4 regions of the Geodermatophilus sp. SYSU D00703 genome follow, and region 1 is predicted to be linked to each of the others. Evidence: riboswitches for the same ligand, from Rfam matches in the RefSeq annotation. Region 1 holds a riboswitch; each other region holds the start of a gene.
What was found. Region 1 has a riboswitch for cyclic di-AMP ahead of ACI782_RS13695 (C40 family peptidase). Riboswitches for the same ligand answer to the same signal wherever they lie in the genome.
Positions count from the first base shown of each region.

Region 2: it holds a riboswitch for cyclic di-AMP, as region 1 does, so the genes downstream of both, ACI782_RS03655 (aggregation-promoting factor C-terminal-like domain-containing protein) here and ACI782_RS13695 (C40 family peptidase) in region 1, are expected to answer to the same signal.
Region 3: it holds a riboswitch for cyclic di-AMP, as region 1 does, so the genes downstream of both, ACI782_RS14365 (LysM peptidoglycan-binding domain-containing protein) here and ACI782_RS13695 (C40 family peptidase) in region 1, are expected to answer to the same signal.
Region 4: it holds a riboswitch for cyclic di-AMP, as region 1 does, so the genes downstream of both, ACI782_RS23650 (hypothetical protein) here and ACI782_RS13695 (C40 family peptidase) in region 1, are expected to answer to the same signal.

Region 1 covers NZ_JBJGYU010000012.1:71,792-75,992, forward strand. The annotation lists partial or broken gene ACI782_RS13680 (YhjD/YihY/BrkB family envelope integrity protein) at 1-525, opposite strand, end outside; gene ACI782_RS13685 (phytoene desaturase family protein) at 576-2,132, opposite strand; gene ACI782_RS13690 (hypothetical protein) at 2,163-2,342, opposite strand; cyclic di-AMP (ydaO/yuaA leader) riboswitch at 2,541-2,676, shown strand; gene ACI782_RS13695 (C40 family peptidase) at 2,692-3,735, shown strand; gene ACI782_RS13700 (YrdB family protein) at 4,045-4,201, shown strand, end outside.
Region 2 covers NZ_JBJGYU010000002.1:30,678-34,878, reverse strand. The annotation lists gene ACI782_RS03670 (ABC transporter ATP-binding protein) at 1-24, shown strand, start outside; gene ACI782_RS03665 (dihydrofolate reductase family protein) at 120-746, shown strand; gene ACI782_RS03660 (LLM class flavin-dependent oxidoreductase) at 815-1,798, shown strand; gene ACI782_RS03655 (aggregation-promoting factor C-terminal-like domain-containing protein) at 1,872-2,312, opposite strand; cyclic di-AMP (ydaO/yuaA leader) riboswitch at 2,557-2,717, opposite strand; gene ACI782_RS03650 (alkene reductase) at 2,910-3,995, shown strand; gene ACI782_RS03645 (hypothetical protein) at 4,080-4,201, shown strand, end outside.
Region 3 covers NZ_JBJGYU010000013.1:67,416-71,616, forward strand. The annotation lists gene ACI782_RS14355 (cyclase family protein) at 1-512, shown strand, start outside; gene ACI782_RS14360 (alkaline phosphatase D family protein) at 606-2,189, opposite strand; cyclic di-AMP (ydaO/yuaA leader) riboswitch at 2,488-2,648, shown strand; gene ACI782_RS14365 (LysM peptidoglycan-binding domain-containing protein) at 2,651-3,487, shown strand; gene ACI782_RS14370 (SDR family NAD(P)-dependent oxidoreductase) at 3,625-4,020, opposite strand.
Region 4 covers NZ_JBJGYU010000042.1:18,418-22,618, forward strand. The annotation lists gene ACI782_RS23645 (FAD-dependent oxidoreductase) at 101-1,096, opposite strand; gene ACI782_RS23650 (hypothetical protein) at 1,254-2,105, opposite strand; cyclic di-AMP (ydaO/yuaA leader) riboswitch at 2,380-2,531, opposite strand; gene ACI782_RS23655 (ArsC/Spx/MgsR family protein) at 2,802-3,194, shown strand; gene ACI782_RS23660 (DNA-directed RNA polymerase subunit alpha C-terminal domain-containing protein) at 3,191-3,760, opposite strand; gene ACI782_RS23665 (serine hydrolase) at 3,820-4,201, opposite strand, start outside.

The DNA.
Region 1 (4,201 bases):
CGCGAAGAGCACCGAGTAGTAGCCGACCGCCAGGCTGCCCAGGCGGTTGCCCCGCTCGGTCAGCTCGGCCATCGCGGAGGCGGCCAGCAGCAGGGGGTACAGCAGCAGCGGGGTGGCGACCACCAGTGGCAGCGCCAGCAGCCGGCCGCGCCAGCCGGTCAGGGTGTCCCGGCGCGGCGTGAAGCGCAGCAGCGCCCGCCGCAGCCCCTCGCCGTAGAGCGACAGCGGCAGCAGGGCCAGGACGACGTCGAGCAGCCCCATCCCCACGCCGGCCCGCGCCAGCGCGCGCAGCGCCTCGGGGGCGCCCAGCTGCGACGGGAGCAGCCCGGCCAGCCGTGCGGCGAGGTCGGTGACGGTGTCCGCGGAGGTGACCAGCGCGGTCAGGCGGACGGCGACCAATAGCAACGGCACCACCGCGATGCCGGCGTAGAACGTCAGCCCGGCGGCGATCAGCGCGAGGTCCCGGCCGTGCAGCCGCCGTCCGGCCCCGCGGATCAGGGCACGGGTCTCCCGGCGCAGGTCCACCGGCCCATGCCACCAGGTGTGGGCCGATCCCGCCCGATCGGGGGCCTCCTTCAGCGGCGGTCGAGCAGCGCGCGGGCCGCCGCGTAGCCGCCCAGGCCGCTCACGGCCCCGCCGCGCACCGTCCCGCCGGAGGAGGCCGCGACCACCCGCGGGTGGGCCGTCGCCACACCCCAGGTGCCCACCTCCGCGTCCGTCTCGGCGACCGGCCAGCACAGGTCGCCGTGGAAGATGTGCCCGCCCGGCATCGCCAGCGACTCCTCCACGTCCAGCGGCGAGGCGGCCTGCAGGCAGGGTTCTCCCGTGGCGTCCGGGGCCAGGCAGTCCAGCAGCGGCTCCTCCAGGTGCGCGTCGAGCTGGGCGACCACCCGCCGCACGGCCTCCCGGCGAGTGCCGACGGGGTCCTCCCGGAAGAGCGCGGCCGGCGTGTGCAGGCCGAACAGGGTGAGCGTCTGGTAGCCGGCCGCCCGTTCCGCCGGCCCGAGGATCGACGGGTCCGACAGCGAGTGGCAGTAGACCTCGAACGGGATGACGTCGGGCAGCCGGCCGGCGGCGGCCTGCGCGTGGGCCGCGTCGAGCTGCGAGGCGGCCTCGTCGACGTGGAACGTGCCGGCGAAGGCCACGGCCGGGTCCACGCCCGACCGCAGCCGCGGCAGCCGGGCCAGCACCATGTTGACCTTGAGCTGGGCGCCGTCCGGGGTGGTCCGCGGCGCGACGCCGAACAGCCGGTCGAGGACGGCCGGTGCCGCCCCCGAGACGACCCAGCTCGCGTCGACGGCGTGCTCGCCGCCCTCGTCGTCGGTCCAGTGCACGGTCGCGCCGTCGGGCCGGGGCTCGAGCGCGGTGACCGTCGCCCGGGTGAGCAGCTCCGCGCCGGCGCTGCGCGCGGCGGCGGCCATGGCCCCGGTGACCGCGCCCATCCCGCCGACGGGCACCCGCCACCGGCCGGTGCCGTTGCCGACCAGGTGGTACAGGAAGCAGCGACCGGCCAGGCCGTCGGCGGCGTGCATGTCGGCGAAGGTGCCGATCAGCCCGTCGGTCAGCGCGACCCCGCGGACGACGTCGTGGGCCAGCTCGTCGGCCACCACGTCGGCCAGCGGCCGCTCGAGGAGGTCCTGCCACAGCTGCGGGTCGCGCAGCCGCCCCGCCAGCTGGGCGGGGGAGACCAGCGGCTCGGTCAGCGTCGGGGCGAGGTCCTCGGCGAGGTCGGCCAGCCGGCCGTAGAAGCGCCGCCAGCCGGCCAGCTCGTCGTCGGACCCGGTGAGGTCCCGGAACGACGCGGCGGTGGCCGGGCCCTCGTCCCGCTCGACCAGCAGCCCGGTGTGCCCGGGGACGGCGGTGTAGGACGCCACCGCGCGGTCGGCCAGGGTCACCTCCAGGCCGAGGTCGGCGACGATGCGGTCGGGCAGCAGGCTGACCAGGTACGAGTACGCCGACAGCCGGACGTCGACCCCCGCGAAGACCTGCCGGCTCACCGCGGCGCCGCCGACCTGCTCGAGCCGCTCGAGGACCAGCACCGACCAGCCGGCGCGGGCGAGGTAGGCGGCGGCCACCAGGCCGTTGTGCCCGGCCCCCACGACGACGGCGTCGTACCTGCTGCGTGCGCTCACCCGGCGGACCGTAGCGCGTGGGCCGGCGGGTCAGCCGCCCTGCGTCGGGGCGTTCTCGCTGTCCGAGCAGTCGGCCCGGTCGCTGCCGGCCTCGGCGGCACCGCAGTCGGTCGTGCCGCGGTCGACGTCGGTGTTGGAGTTGTTGCTGCTGCTGCACCCGGCGAGCGCCCCGACGAGGGCGAGCACCACCAGGGGTCGCTTGAGGTCCATGAGACGCACATACCCCGTCGCCCCGTCGGCGCACCACCGGCCCCGCGCGTCCCAGGGGTAACGGCGACCAGCGGGGTCGAGGTGAGAGTCCACGAAATCACAACTCGGTAATTGTCACCGGAGCGTCACGGCCCTTACGGTGTGTGTGTCCGTCGGGGCGTTCCGTTACCGAAATGGGTGACACCCCGCGGGCGCCGCCGAGCCGGGTCGCCAGACCCGGGCCGGGGACCCACCGCAGCACTGGGGTGAAGCACGCACGGCTCCGGCCGGGCGCGCCGGGCGCCTTCCCGTCCGAACCCGTCAGCTAACTCGGTAGGCGGCTCGTGGAAGAACGGAGAGCCGCCAGACCATGGCGTCCGCCCGCGCCGCTCGGCGCGCTGCCCTCGTCCTCGCCGCCGCCGTCGGCGTCGCCTTCGTCCCCAACGCCGCCGGGGCGGAGGAGCCGGCCACCGCCTCGGAGGCCGCGGCCCTGGTCGCCGCCCGCGGGCACGACCTCGAGGTCGTCACCGAGCAGTTCAACGAGGCGCGGGAGGCCCTCGCCGCGCAGCAGGCGGCCGCCGAGGCCGCGGCAGCGCAGGTCACCGAGGCGCAGGCCGTGGCCACCGCCGCGCAGCAGCAGGTGAGCGGCATCGCCCGGAGCGCCTTCACCGGCGAGAGCATGGGGTCGCTGCAGGCCCTGATGACCAGCGGCTCGGCCGAGGAGTTCGTCAACCGGGTGACGCTGCTGCAGACCGTCGCCGGTCACCAGGGCGAGGTGCTCGACCAGGCCGTCACCGCCGGGGAGACCGCCGCCCAGGCCCAGGCCGAGGCCGACCGGGTGGCCGCCGAGGCGCAGGAGGCGTACGACGCCGTTGCTGAGCAGCAGGCCGGCCTCCAGGCGCAGATCGCCGAGTACCAGGCCGACTACGCGCGGCTGAGTGCCGACGAGCGGCGGGCCGCCCTGGAGGCCGCGGCCTCCGCGCACGGCGACGAGGAGCGGGCCAGCCGCGGCGAGCGCGAGGCGGCGCCCACGGGCGGGGCGCCCGTCGTCGCCGGCAGCGGCTCGCTCCAGGCGGTGATCGACACGGCCATGGCCCAGCGCGGCAAACCCTACGTCTGGGCGGCCTCGGGCCCCGGCTCCTACGACTGCTCCGGCCTGGTGCAGTACGCCTTCCGCGCGGCGGGGATCAGCCTGCCGCACTCCAGCCGGATGCAGTCGCAGATGGGGCAGCAGGTCTCCCGCGCCGAGGCCCGCCCCGGTGACCTGGTCGCCTTCTACAGCCCGGTGAGCCACATCGGCATCTACCTCGGCAACGGCCAGATGGTGCACGCGCCGACGTCCGGCGACGTCGTCAAGGTCGCCAGCGTCGACGTCATGGGCGCCACCCCGAAGTTCAACCGCATCGTCGGCTGACAGAAGGACCCGAGAAGGACCCCGAGAAGGACCCCGAGAAGGACCCCGAGAAGGACTCCGTCCTCCCCACCGCTCGCAGGCTCGCGGCGGGGCCCTGGACGGGGCCGCCCGACCCCTCGCAGGCTCGCGGCGGGGCCCTGGACGGGGCCGCCCGACCCCTCGCAGGCTCGCGGCACGCCTCAGGACGGGGCCGACCGGAGCCCCCGGACGCCTCGCGCGTCCGGGGGCTCCGTCGCGTCTTGACCCACCGTCCCATAGCGTGAACACTGCTCTCAGGAGAGAGCATCGATCACAAGAGGGAGGCCGGCGATGGCGCTGGCGTGGCAGTGGACCTGGGCGGGCGTCGCGTTCGCCACCGAGCTCGGCGCGCTCGTCGCCCTCGGCCTGTGGGGGTGGAGCACCGGCGGGACGACGGCGACGCGGTGGCTCCTGGCCCTCGGGGTCCCCCTCGCGGCGGCGGTCCTGT
Region 2 (4,201 bases), on a different contig from region 1:
CGGGACGTCGCCCTGGCCGCGTGAGCGCGGACGCCGGCCCACCGATGAGCAGGCGGCGCGGACGCCGTCCTACCGGGGAGACCGGTCACCGCGGCCGGCCGGACCCGAGGAGGGACTCGATGCGACCGCTCGTCGTCACCACGTTCGTCACGCTGGACGGCGTCATGCAGGCCCCCGGCGGACCCGGCGAGGACCCGGAGGGCGGGTTCTCGTACGAGGGCTGGCTGGTGCCGCACTTCGACGACGACCTCGGCACCCAGATGGAGGAGTGGTTCGTCCCGGCGCAGGACTTCCTGCTCGGCCGGCGCACCTACGACATCTTCTACGCGTCCTGGCCGAAGATGCGCGACGAGAGCAGCGCGGTCTCGACCGGCCTCAACGACAAGACCAAGTACGTCGCGTCGCGGACCCTCACCGCGGTGGAGTGGGAGACCGCACGGCTGCTGGAGGGCCCCGTGCCCGCCGCCGTCCGGGCGCTCAAGGCCGAGGACGGCGGTGAGCTGCAGGTGCACGGCTCGGCCGGGCTGGTGCAGACGCTGCTGCACGAGGACCTGGTCGACGAGCTGCGGCTGGTCGTCTTCCCGGTCACCCTCGGCCAGGGCAAGCGGCTGTTCGGCGAGGGGGCGGTCCCGCGCACCTGGCGGCTGACCACGTCGAAGGCGACCGGCTCGGGCGCGCTGATCGCCACGTACCAGCGGGCCGGCGAGGTGGAGACCGGCTCGGTGGGGCCCGAGTACGAGGAGTGACACACCCGGGAAGGGCAGCGGCGCCGGATCGGTTGCTCGTGGCAACACCACGCGAGAGGTACCGCCCCATGAGCACCCCGCTGTCCATCCTCGACCTGGCGCCGATCGCCAAGGGCTCGACCGCGGCCGACAGCATCGCCGCCAGCGTCGCGCTCGCGCAGCGCGCCGAGCAGACCGGCTACCGCCGGGTCTGGTACGCCGAGCACCACAACATGCCGCAGATCGCGTCGTCGGCGACCAGCGTGCTGATCGCGCACGTCGGCGCGCACACGTCCTCCATCCGGCTCGGCGCCGGCGGCGTCATGCTGCCCAACCACGCGCCGCTGACCATCGCCGAGCAGTTCGGCACCCTCGACGCGATGTACCCGGGCCGGATCGACCTGGGCCTGGGTCGGGCCCCCGGCTCGGACCAGAGCACGATGTACGCGCTGCGCCGCGACCCCCGCTCGGCCGACCGCTTCCCGCAGGACGTCCTCGAGCTGCAGGCCTACCTGGCCGGCGACTCCCGGGTGCCCGGCGTCGACGCGATCCCCGGAAAGGGCTCGCACGTGCCGCTGTACGTGCTGGGCTCGTCGATGTTCGGGGCGACGCTGGCCGCCGCGCTCGGCCTGCCGTACGCGTTCGCGTCGCACTTCGCCCCGGCGATGCTCGAGCCCGCGGTCGCGGCCTACCGGCGAGAGTTCCAGCCGTCCGAGCAGCTCGCCGAGCCCCACGTCATCGCCGGCGTGAACGTCGTCGCGGCCGACACCCGCGCGGCGGCCGAGGAGGCCTACGCCGCCGTCCGCCGGACGCTGGCCGTCGGGCTCTTCGGCCGCGGCCGCTCGCTGACGGACGACGAGGCGCGGCTGCTGCTCGAGGGCGGTGCCGGCCTGCACGTCGACACGATGCTGACCCACACCGCCGTCGGGACCCCGGCCGAGGTGCGCGAGTACCTCCAGGGCTTCGCGAAGCAGGCCGACGCCGACGAACTGATCGTGGCGCACCAGTTCCCCGGCACGGAGGGCCGGCTGCGCTCGGTCGAGCTCACTGCCGAGGCCATGGCGACCGGCTGAGGCCATGGCGACCGGCTGAGGTCGGCCGGAGGGCCCGCGCCGCGCGGGGAGCGGGCCCTCGGTGTCTCGCGGCTCAGTACCAGCCGCTGGTCCGGGAGTGCTGCCACGCCCCACAGGCGCTGCCGTACCGCTTCCCGATGTAGATCAGCCCGGCCTTGATCTGCCGGTACGGGTCCGACGTCTTGCGGATGCCGGTCATGGCCCAGGTCGAGTCGAGGAACTGGGGGATGCCGTACGCGGAGCTCCTCGGGTTCTGGGCGTGGGGGTTCCAGCCGCTCTCCCGTTCCCAGAGCTGGTCGAGGCAGCCGAACTGGGTCCGGTTGCCACCGACCTGGCCCAGGGCGTGGTCCTTGTAGGCCTGCTTCTCGCCGGCGCTGATCCCGGCCAGGCCGTGGCTCCCCTCTGCCCGGGCGACCGACTGGGCGGCGGGGGCCAGAGCGAGGGCGAGGGTCAGGACACCGACGGCGGCGAGCCGGTGCAGGGAGCGCGGTCGGTGGGTGTGCTGGTTGTGCATGGTGCGGGTTCCTCGTGTTGTGCGGTGCCCGGCACCATCGGCGCCGGGGCGTGCGGGACCGGCCGCGGCGGTCGCCGTGTCGTCAGCTGGGCGCGCGGCACCGGCCGGACACGGGCGCCCGGCGAGGAGCCGTCGACCGACACTGCGTGCCGTGCGGCTGGTCCCTGGGGGTGGGCAGGCGGGACCGCGACGGTCCCGGACCTGGAGGGCGCGGGGGGTCGAGGCCCCGGGCGCGGTGGTTCTCCTTCTCTCCCCGGGCCGCCTACCGGGTCAGCTGACGGGTTCGGGCTGGGAGTGCCCTACCCGCTCCCGGATGATGCCCGGGAGCGGGACTCACCCCGGGTGGTGCGGGTGGGTCCCCGGCTCGCGCCCACTGCGGTGGGAGCGACTCGGCGGCGTCCGGCGCGGGCTCCCCAGGCTCGGGAGGCGACGATCGGCCGGACGCAGTCACCGTAAGAACGCCTCACACATCCCGCCACTCGACGGCCGACGATCCACTGTGGCGGCATAGTGGGTCTCGCGAGGCGCGCGTCACTGTGAGCGCCGTGACGGTCGCCGGCCGGAATGGCGACCCCTCCGTCGAGCGTCGAACTCCCCGTGGACCTGTTCTCCCCCGTGACCCTGGGCGACCTCGAGCTCGCCAACCGCGTCGTGATGGCCCCGCTCACCCGCATGCGCTCCGGCGCCTCCGGCGTCCCCGGCGACCTCGTCGTCGAGCACTACCGGCAGCGTGCCGGCGTCGGGCTGATCGTCACCGAGGGCACCTACCCCAGCCCCGAGTCGCAGGCGTTCGTCGGCCAGCCCGGCATCGTCACCGACGAGCAGGTCGAGGGCTGGCGCCGCGTCGCCGAGGCCGTGCACGCCCGCGGCGGCCGGATCGTCATGCAGGTCATGCACGGCGGCCGGGTCACCCACCCCGACGTCAACGGCGGCCGCCGCGTCGTGGCGCCCAGCGCCATCGCCATCGACGGCGAGGGGCACACGGAGAAGGGCAAGCAGCCCTACCCGGTGCCGCACGCGCTCACCGTGGCCGAGGCCCGCGACGTCGTGCAGGACTTCGTCTCCGCCGCCCGCCGCGCGATCGAGGCCGGCCTCGACGGCGTGGAGATCCACGGCGCCAACGGCTACCTGCTGCACGAGTTCCTCTCCCCGGCGTCCAACCGGCGGACCGACGAGTACGGCGGGTCCCCCGAGAACCGGGCGCGCTTCGTCGTCCAGGTGGTGACGGCGGTGGCCGCGGCGATCGGCGCCGGCCGGGTCGGCCTGCGGATCTCGCCCGAGCACGACATCCAGGACGCCCTCGAGACCGACCGGGACGACGTCCGCGCGACCTACGGCGCGCTGCTCGACCAGCTCGCCCCGCTGGGCCTGGCCTACCTGTCGGTGCTGCACCGCGAGCCGGCCGGGGAGCTGGTGCAGGAGCTGCGCCGGCGATTCGGCGGCCCGCTGATCGCCAACAGCGGCTTCGGCGCCGTCACCACGCGCGAGGAGGCGGTGCAGCTGATCGAGGCCGCCCACGCCGACGCGGTCGCCGTGGGCCGTCCGGTCATCGCCAACCCCGACCTGGTGCAGCGCTGGGCCGGCGAGCACCCGGAGAACGAGATCCGGTCGCACCTGTTCTACGCGGCCGGCCCCGAGGGCTACACCGACTACCCGCCCCTGCAGGACCGCCGGGCGAGCTGACGCCCTGTGCACCCAGCGCGGTCCGGCGCCGTCCGGGACCGCGCTGGGTGCACACCACGCTCTCGGACCGGGTACGGGAGCCGCGTGGACCTCGACGACGTCGTGCCGGCCGCCGACCACGTCACCCGCCAGGCCCAGTGGATCGACGCCCCGCCGACGGCGGTGTGGGCGGAGCTGCACCGGGTGCGGATGTCCCGGCTGCCGGT
Region 3 (4,201 bases), on a different contig from region 1:
TCACGATCGACGAGGTCCCCCTGGAGTGGTTCCTGCAGCCGGGCGTGAAGCTGGACTTCCGGCGCTTCCCGGACGGGTACGTGCTCAGCGCCGCGGACGTCGAGGCGGAGCTGGCGCGCATCGACCACGCGCTCGCTCCGTTGGAGATCGTCCTCGTCAACACCGCGGCCGGTGCTCGCTACGGCCAGGAGGACTACGTCGCCTCCGGCTGCGGGATGGGGCGGGAGGCCACCCTGTACCTGCTGGAGCGGGGCGTCCGGCTGACCGGCACCGACGCCTGGAGCTGGGACGCGCCGTTCGTGCACACGGCTCGCCGCTTCGCCGTCGACCACGACCCCTCGGTGATCTGGGAGGGGCACCGCGCCGGCCGGGAGATCGGCTACTGCCACATCGAGAAGCTGCACAACCTCGAGGCCCTGCCGCCCACCGGGTTCGAGGTCTCCTGCTTCCCGGTGAAGGTCTCCTCCGCGTCGGCCGGGTGGACCTGCGCCGTCGCGATCTTCGAGGACTGACCGGCCGCCCACGCCCGTGCGCACCCGGGAACCGGGCAGGGGGTCGCTGCCGTGTGGGCCCCGCTCCTCCCGGGCGGCGCACCGCCCGGCCGGTCAGGCGGGGGTCAGCTCGGTCTGGTGCAGGACCTCCCCGCCGACGGTCCGCAGCTGCACGGTCATGACCCCGCTCGCCCCGTCGATGCGGACGGAGCCGAGGAACTGGGACGTGTCGCCCGGCGCCCGGTTCGGGGTGTCGGCGACCCGGGAGAAGACCACCCGGGGGCCGAACGTGCCGTCGAGCGCACTGCGCCCGAAGGGCGCGGCGTGCAGCGGGCCGGAGACGAACTCCCAGAACGGGTCGAAGTCGGGGAAGGCCGCGCGCTGCGGGTCGTAGTGGTGGGCCGCGGTGTAGTGGACGTCGCCGGTGAGCCAGACGACGTTGCGCACCCCGCTCCGCCTGAGGTCCGACAGGAGGCGGGCGATCTCCAGCTCCCGGCCGGCCGGTCGCCCCGGGTCGCGGTCGGCGACGCCGTCCACGTCGATCGGACCGTCGGGCACCACGAGCCCGATCGGCATGTCGGAGGCGACCACCTTCCACAGCGCCCGGGACGTGGTCAGCCGCCGGGTGGCCCTGGCGAGCTGCTGCTCCCCGAGGATGCGGGCGCCCGGCCCGCCGGTGGTGGTGTCCCCCGTGTTCGGACCGCGGTGACTGCGCAGGTCGAGGGCGACGACGTCCAGCAGCGGGCCGTAGGACAGGACGCGGTCGATGCGGCTGCCGGCGACCGGTGTGTACTCGAGGAAGGCCCGCCGGCCCCGGGCGGCGAGCGTGTCGACGTCGGTCACGGTGTACCGGTGGTCGTCCAGGACCTCGCGGGGGTACCAGTTGTCGGTCACCTCGTGGTCGCTCCACTGGAGGAACTGCGGGACCTCGGCGGTGAAGCGGCGCACGTTGTCGTCGAGCAGGTTGTACAGGAACTGGCCCCGGTACTCGTCCAGGGTCTCGGCGACCTTGCTCTTCGCCGGGGTGACCACGTTGCGCCACACCGTGCCGTCGGGGAGGACGACGGTCTCCGTCAGCGGCCCGTCGGCGTAGACGTTGTCGCCGGAGTGGACGAAGAAGTCCGGCGCGAGCCGGCGGACCGCCTCGAAGCCGGTCATGCCGCCGGTGCCGGGGTTGATCCCCCAGCCCTGCCCGGCGACGTCGCCGGACCAGCTGAAGCTCACGTCCCGCCGGTCGACCGGGGCGGTGACCAGCCGGCCGACGAGCGGTTCGCCGGCGCGCCCGGGGTCGTCGTCCCCGGTGAAGGTGACCCGGTAGAACAGCTCCGTCCCCGGCGGCAGGCCGTCGACCAGCACCTTCCCGGTGTGGTCGGTGTCCGGCCCCACGTCGATCCACCGCTGCGCGTGGGGCCTGCGGAAGTCCGCCGTGGCGGCCACCTCGACGTGCATCCGGGCCGGGCGGTCGGTCCTTGACCAGACGACCGCCGAGCGTGCGGTCACGTCCCCGCTCTGCACGCCCCACCGTGCCTCGGGTCGCGACCGCAGGAGCGCCGGGCCGCCGAGCGCGAGTGACCCACGGCCGGCGAGACCGCCGAGGCCCACGCCGGCCCCGACGAGGACGGCGCCCTGCAGCAGCTGCCGCCGGGTGAGGTCCCGAGGGGCACCGGTCCGGCCGCGGCGGGTCGGGGGATCGGGCATGTCCGTCTCCGTCCTCCAGCCGTGCGCCACCACCGTCCCGTCGTGGATCGACCTGCAGTCGACACCCGGGCGAGCCCTGGGGAAAGCCCGATCGTCCCGGTGCAGGCAGGGCCCGAACGCACCCGACTGTGTCGCAGTCCACGGGACGCGCGGACGCGCGTCCCGACCAGCGCGTCCGTCTCACGAACACCACGGTGTGACGGCCGTCACGGCGACAATGCACATGACAGTACGTAGCGTTTTGGCTGCGCTCAGCAAACGAGAGCGCGGCGCCGGTCCGCCAAACCCTGCCCACCGGCTGCCATCCACACCGACCTCAGGGCAGGGGTGGGGGACCCACGTTCCACGGCGCGCTCCGGCTCACGGCACGGCGCGTCTCGGGGTGGAGCCGCGATCCGCGGCCGGGCACCGATCGCCCGAACCCGACAGCTCACCTCGCCGGCGGTGATCGGAGACCACCCATGGCAAAGCACCGCGCGCCCCGCTACGTCCGCACCAAGAAGGCGATCGCCAAGGCCCCCGTCGCGGCCGGGGCCACCGTCGTCGGACTCGGCGTCCTCAGCAGCTCCCCGGCCCAGGCCGCGGACGGGACCCCCTCCACCACCGTCGCGGAGGCACCGGTCCTCGCGCCGGCCCCCGCCGCCGAGCCGGCCCCCGCCGCGGTGGACGACTACACGGTCCAGCTCGGCGACACGGTCGCGGAGATCGCCGGTGCGGTCGACCAGCCGTGGCGGGAGCTGTACGAGCGCAACGTCGGCGTGATCGGCAGTGACCCGAACCTGATCGTCCCGGGTCAGGTCCTGCTGGTGACCGGCGCCACCTCGGCCGCCTCGGCCGCTCCGGCTGCCCCGGCGGCGCCCGTCGAGGCAGGCAGCGTGGGCAACTCGGCGCCAGCGGCCGTCGCCGCCGCCGCTCCGGCGGCCCCGGCGCCTGCGCCCGCGCAGATCAGCAACAGCGCCGGGCCGATCAAGCCGGCCGCGCAGGCCGCCGCGAACGCCGTCGTCTCCGACGTGCCCGGCGCCGCCGGCATCACCCTCGGCGGCACCCGCGCCAGCGCGGTCGACCCGCACGGTCACCCCTCCGGGCTGGCGGTGGACTACATGGTCCTGACCGACGCCGCCCTCGGCGACGCCATCGCCCAGTACCACATCGACCACTGGGACGAGCTCGGCGTGGAGTACGTCATCTGGCAGCAGCGGATCCTGACCTCGCCGACCGGGGCCTGGAAGCCGATGGCCGACCGCGGTGGCGTGACGGCCAACCACTTCGACCACGTCCACACCAACTACCGCGGCTGACCCCTCGGCCCACGACTCCCCCGGGCCCCGGCCGCCGCGCGCGGCCGGGGCCCGCGTGCCCTCCGGGACGGGTCATGTCTCCGGCGCGATCCGGTACGGCGCGGTGCCGCCGGCGTCGACCTGGAAGGCCATGCCGGTCACGTAGCGCGCCTCGTCGGAGGCGGGAACAGGACGGCGTTGCTGATGCCGACCGCCTCGACCCAGGGGACCGGGAGCGCGTTGACCGCCTTGCAGCCCTCGGCGGCCTCCTCCCGGCTGGCTCCGGGCAGGCCGAACACCTCGTACGTGGCCGGGTTCTGCACCATCGGGGTGTCGACCGTGGTCGGGTGCACCGAGTTCACCCGGATCCGCGCCGGCGCGAGCTCGACGGCCAGCGTGCGCATCAGCCCGGTGACGCCGTGCTTGGCGGCTGGGTAGTGGCCCGAGTTCGGGAACGCCACCAGGCCCGCCGTCGAGCTGGTCAGGACGATCGACCCGCCCTCGCCCCGCTCCAGCATCGGGCGGGCGGCGGCCGTGCCGACCAGAGAGGCCACCTCGCCACCGTCCACGCCTCCCCGTCGGACCGGTATCGCACCGAGCACGCGAGGGTCACCGGCGCCTGCGCCCTGGGACCGTCACCTCCCGCGTCGGTTCATCCGCTGCGGGTGAGGCTCGCAGACGGCGGAGGACACCAGCATCAGGACCCCGGGGAGACGCGCTCACGGGGAGGCCGCG
Region 4 (4,201 bases), on a different contig from region 1:
GGTGCCTCCTGGCGGCGGACGCCTGCAGGCCCATGGCACACCCCGCGCAGGGACGCCGCCACCGCAGGCCGGCGGCCCGGCGTCCTGTCCCGACGAGGCCTCAGCCGCCGCGCGGCCGGTCGGCCACGAGCCGGACGATCGGGGCCAGCGCCCGGTCGAGCGGCACGAACCGCGAGGCCAGGTCGCGGACGACGGCGGCCGGCCGGGACGTGCGGAACACCAGCCGGCCCAGGACGCGTGAGGTGCGCTGCGCGGACTCCACGCGGGGGCGCTGCCGGGCCTCGTGGTCCCGCGGCACGGCGGGCACGGACCCCGGCGTGGCCCGCGCCAGCGACCGGCCCAGCACGTCCGCGGACTCGATCGCCATGGCGGCCCCGATGCCCGCGGTCGGGAGGAACCCGGCCGCGGCGTCACCCAGCAGGACCACCCGGCGCGAGGTCCACGTGCGGGCCCGGACGTCGGTCATCGGCCAGTAGTGGGTGCCGTGGCCGGCGGCGACCGTGCGGAGCGCGCGCTCGAGCCGGGCGTCGTCGGCCCGCAGCCGCCCGCGCACCCGGCCAACGAACTCCGCGGCTCCGCGGGCGGTGTCCCGGCGCGGGCCACCCAGGAAGACCCCGACCCGGCCCCGGACCGGGTACGTGCCGAGGAAGAACCCCCGCCCCCAGCACTCCTCGTACCGGTCCGGCGCGTCGTCCGGGTCGGTCCAGCCGACCCAGCCGCCCCAGCCGGTGTCGTACGCCCGGACCCGGCCGCCGTCCTGCTCGATCCGGGTCACGGTCGCGCCGTTGCTGACCCGTCCCCCCGCGGCGGCCGGGACCGCCAGGAGCTCGCCCCGCTCGATGCCGCGGTGGTCCCCGGAGGCCAGCAGGCTCTCGAAGGAGTACTCCCGCAGCGGCCGGCCCGCCCGGTCCCGCAGCGTGTACCGGCGGACGGGCACGCTGCGTTCGCGGTAGGTGCCCCCCACCTGCAGGTGCCGCAGCGCCGGGTCGACCAGCGGGACCAGTCCGAGCACGTGGCCCCGGTCGGCGCCGGAGGGCCGTCGTTCCGGCAGGAACGGGTGCAGCCCGGCTCCGCGGAGGCACAGCGCGAGCGTCACCCCGCCACGCCCGCGCCGACGACCAGGACCCGCAGCGGGTCCTCCCGGACGGCGGCGAGCTGCTCGGCCACGGTTCCCGGTTCGAGCGCCGGCATCCCACCTCCCGACGGACCCGGGGACTCCCTCCACGGTCCTCCCCGCGGCCGTCGGCCGGGGATCAGCCCCGGTAGTTCACGTGGACGTGGTCGAAGTGGTTGGCGGTCACGCCGCCGCGGTCGGCCATCCGCTCGAAGGAACCGTTCGGTGACTGCAGGATCCGCTGCTGCCAGATGAGGTAGTCGACGCCGAGCTCGTCCCAGTGGTCCCTGTGGTACTGGACGATGGCGTCGCCGAGGTCGGCGTCGGTGAGGACCATGTAGTCCACGGCCAGCCCGGAGGGGTGGCCGCCGGGGTCAGCCGCGCTGGCGCGGGTGCCGCCCAGCGTGATGCCGGCGGCGCCGGGCACGGTGGAGACGACGGCGTTCGCGGCGGCCTGCGCGGCCGCCTTGATGCTCCCGGCGGTGTTGGTGATGCGGGCGACCGCGCCCGGCGCGGCCGCAGCGGCTCGCGCGGGCGCCGCCTGCTCCGGTGCGGCGGCTCGCGCGGCGGCCTCGGCCTCCTGCCGGGCGGCCGCCTCGGCCTCGGCGGCGGCCCGCGCGGCGGCCTCGGCCTCGGCCTTCTGCCGGTCGAGCACGGCCTGGTCGGCGGCGGCCTGCGCCTGCTGCGCGGCGGTCTGCTCGGCCTCGCGGGAGGCGCGGCTGGCGGTGAGGTCCTCGAGCGGCTGCAGGTCCGGGGCCGGCGCCGCGTCGACCTCGACGGGGGCGGACTGCGCGGTCAGCCCGAGCTGCTCGGCGACGCTGACCGACTCCGACGCGCCGGCTTCGGCCTGCGCCGGCGGACCCGTCCCGACGAGGACGTTCGCCATGACGGCGCCGGCGACGGCCGTGCCCAGGAGGAGGGCCGGACGGCGGCGCGAGCGGAGGGTGCCACGACGGTCGGCGCGGCGGGACGTGGTGGTTCGGGGGTCCATGGGGTGGGGTGCTCCGGGTGTGCGGGCGCAGCGGAGCCCGCGGCGGGACGCGGGTGCGGCGGGGAGGGCGGTCGGGCGGGCGACGGTCCGGGGGGACCGGCCGGTGCGCGGACCACGGGGGGACGGCGGGGGTGCCGGTCGAGCGAGGTGCTCGCGTGGTGCCGCTGGCGGCGCGGTCGGGGACGGTCGCGGGCGATCAGGTGCGCGGGCGCGCCCGGTACCGGTGCGAAGGCGGGTGTCCGGCAGGGCAGCGGCACGCCATCCGGCGGCTCTCCGTTCTTCCGATGGCCGCCTACCGAGTTAGCTGACGGGTTCGGGCGGGAAGCGGCCCTACCCGCCCCGGACTCGTGCCCGGGAGCGGGATTCACCCCAGTACTGCGATGGGTCCCCGGCCCGCCCCGGAGGGCGACTCGGCGGCGACCGCTCGGCTTCCCCGGAAGGGGACGTGACGACCGCGCGGACGTACCCACCGTAACCGCCGTTATGCGTTTGTGACAATCGCGCGCCGACGATTCGTCGGGTGATGCGGGTCGCGCCTCCCCCGCTCGACGGCCCGGACGTGTAGGGGCCATGGATCCGCGCGGCGCCGCCCCGCCGGCCGCACGCTGGCGTCCTGCGACCCGGCGGCGGCCGCGCTGCTCACGCGGCGGCTGCTCGACGTCCTCGCGGCGCGGAGCCCGGCCCTAGGGTGGAGCCGTGGAGGTCTGGTTCAACCCGTCCTGCTCCAAGTGCCGCACCGCGCGCGCCCAGCTGGAGGAGGCCGGCGTCGAGTACACGCTGCGCCGCTACCTCGAGGACCCGCCGAGCGAGGCGGAGCTGCGCGCCGCGCTGGCCGCCCTCCACCTCGAGCCCTGGGACGTCACGCGGATGTCCGAGCCGCTCGCCCGCGAGCTGGGGCTGCGCGACCTGCCCCGGGACGCCGACACGTGGATCCGCCTGCTGGCCGAGCACCCCCGGCTGATCCAGCGCCCGCTCGTGCTCACCGACGACGGCCGGGCGTGGATCGCCCGCGACGGCCAGACCCTGACCGAGGTCGTCGCGGCCGGTCGGCGTCCCGGCGAGGACGCCGACCAGCGGACGGGGGGCTAGCGGGAGAGCAGCCGCCGCAGCCCGGCGACCGGCGCGCGCAGCGACCACCACGCCAGGCGCACCGGCACGCCGGCCGCGGCCCGGGTCCCGCGCACGCACAGGCGCCGCAGGTCGGCGTACGTGGCCGGGCGGGGGCCGCTCGCCGGAGCGGGCCGCGGTCCCGCGGCCGGAGCGGACTCGTCGGGGGGTGGCGTCGCCGGGACGATCAGGTCGACGGTCGTCCGCCGCCGCGGCGCCCGCAGCGACTCGAACGACGGGATGGGCGGCGGGATCGGCGCCTCGCCGTCGGGCGGCTCGATGCCCGCGGCGACCGCCTCGGCGTGCACCTCGGCCTCCGACGGGGCCGCGCGGGGGGCCTGGCCGACCGGCTCGGGGACGGCGTTCCGGATCGCGGAGATCAGGCCCGGGCCGAGCCCGTCGATCGCGGCGAGCTCGCGCCGGCTGAGCCCCGCCAGCTCCTCGGTCGTGGTCACGCCCGCGCGCAGCAGCGCGGCCACGGCCCGCCCGGGCAACCCCAGGTCGCGGATCGTCCCCGCCGGCACACCCCCCGGCGACTCGATCGGCATGCCGCCCAACCTATCGCCGCGCCCGGCCGGTGCGCTCCGCGGGCCGGGTGGTCGCGACGCTACTCGCGGGTGAAGGTGCCCAGCCCGGTGCGGTCGTAGAAGTCGAGCCGGACGGTCGCGGCCCGGTCGCCCTCCACCGTGAAGATCGCTCCGGCGAGCCCGTTGGCGTTCTCGCCGACGGTCTCGAAGGTGAACGTGTCCCCGGTGTGGTGGGTCAGGGCGAAGGTCGTGGGCAGGTCCGGCGGCCCCATCGACATGCTGAGGGCGTCCCCGGCGGCGGTCACGGTCAGCGGGCCGTAGTAGGGGTTGGCGTAGGTCCCGGCGTACGTGGTCGGTGGCCGGGCCGGCGCCGCGTCGGCGGGCGGCGGGGCCGTCCAGTCGGTCTCCGGCGCGTCGGCCGCCTCGACCTGCTCGAAGACGGCCGCGGTGAAGGTGAGCCAG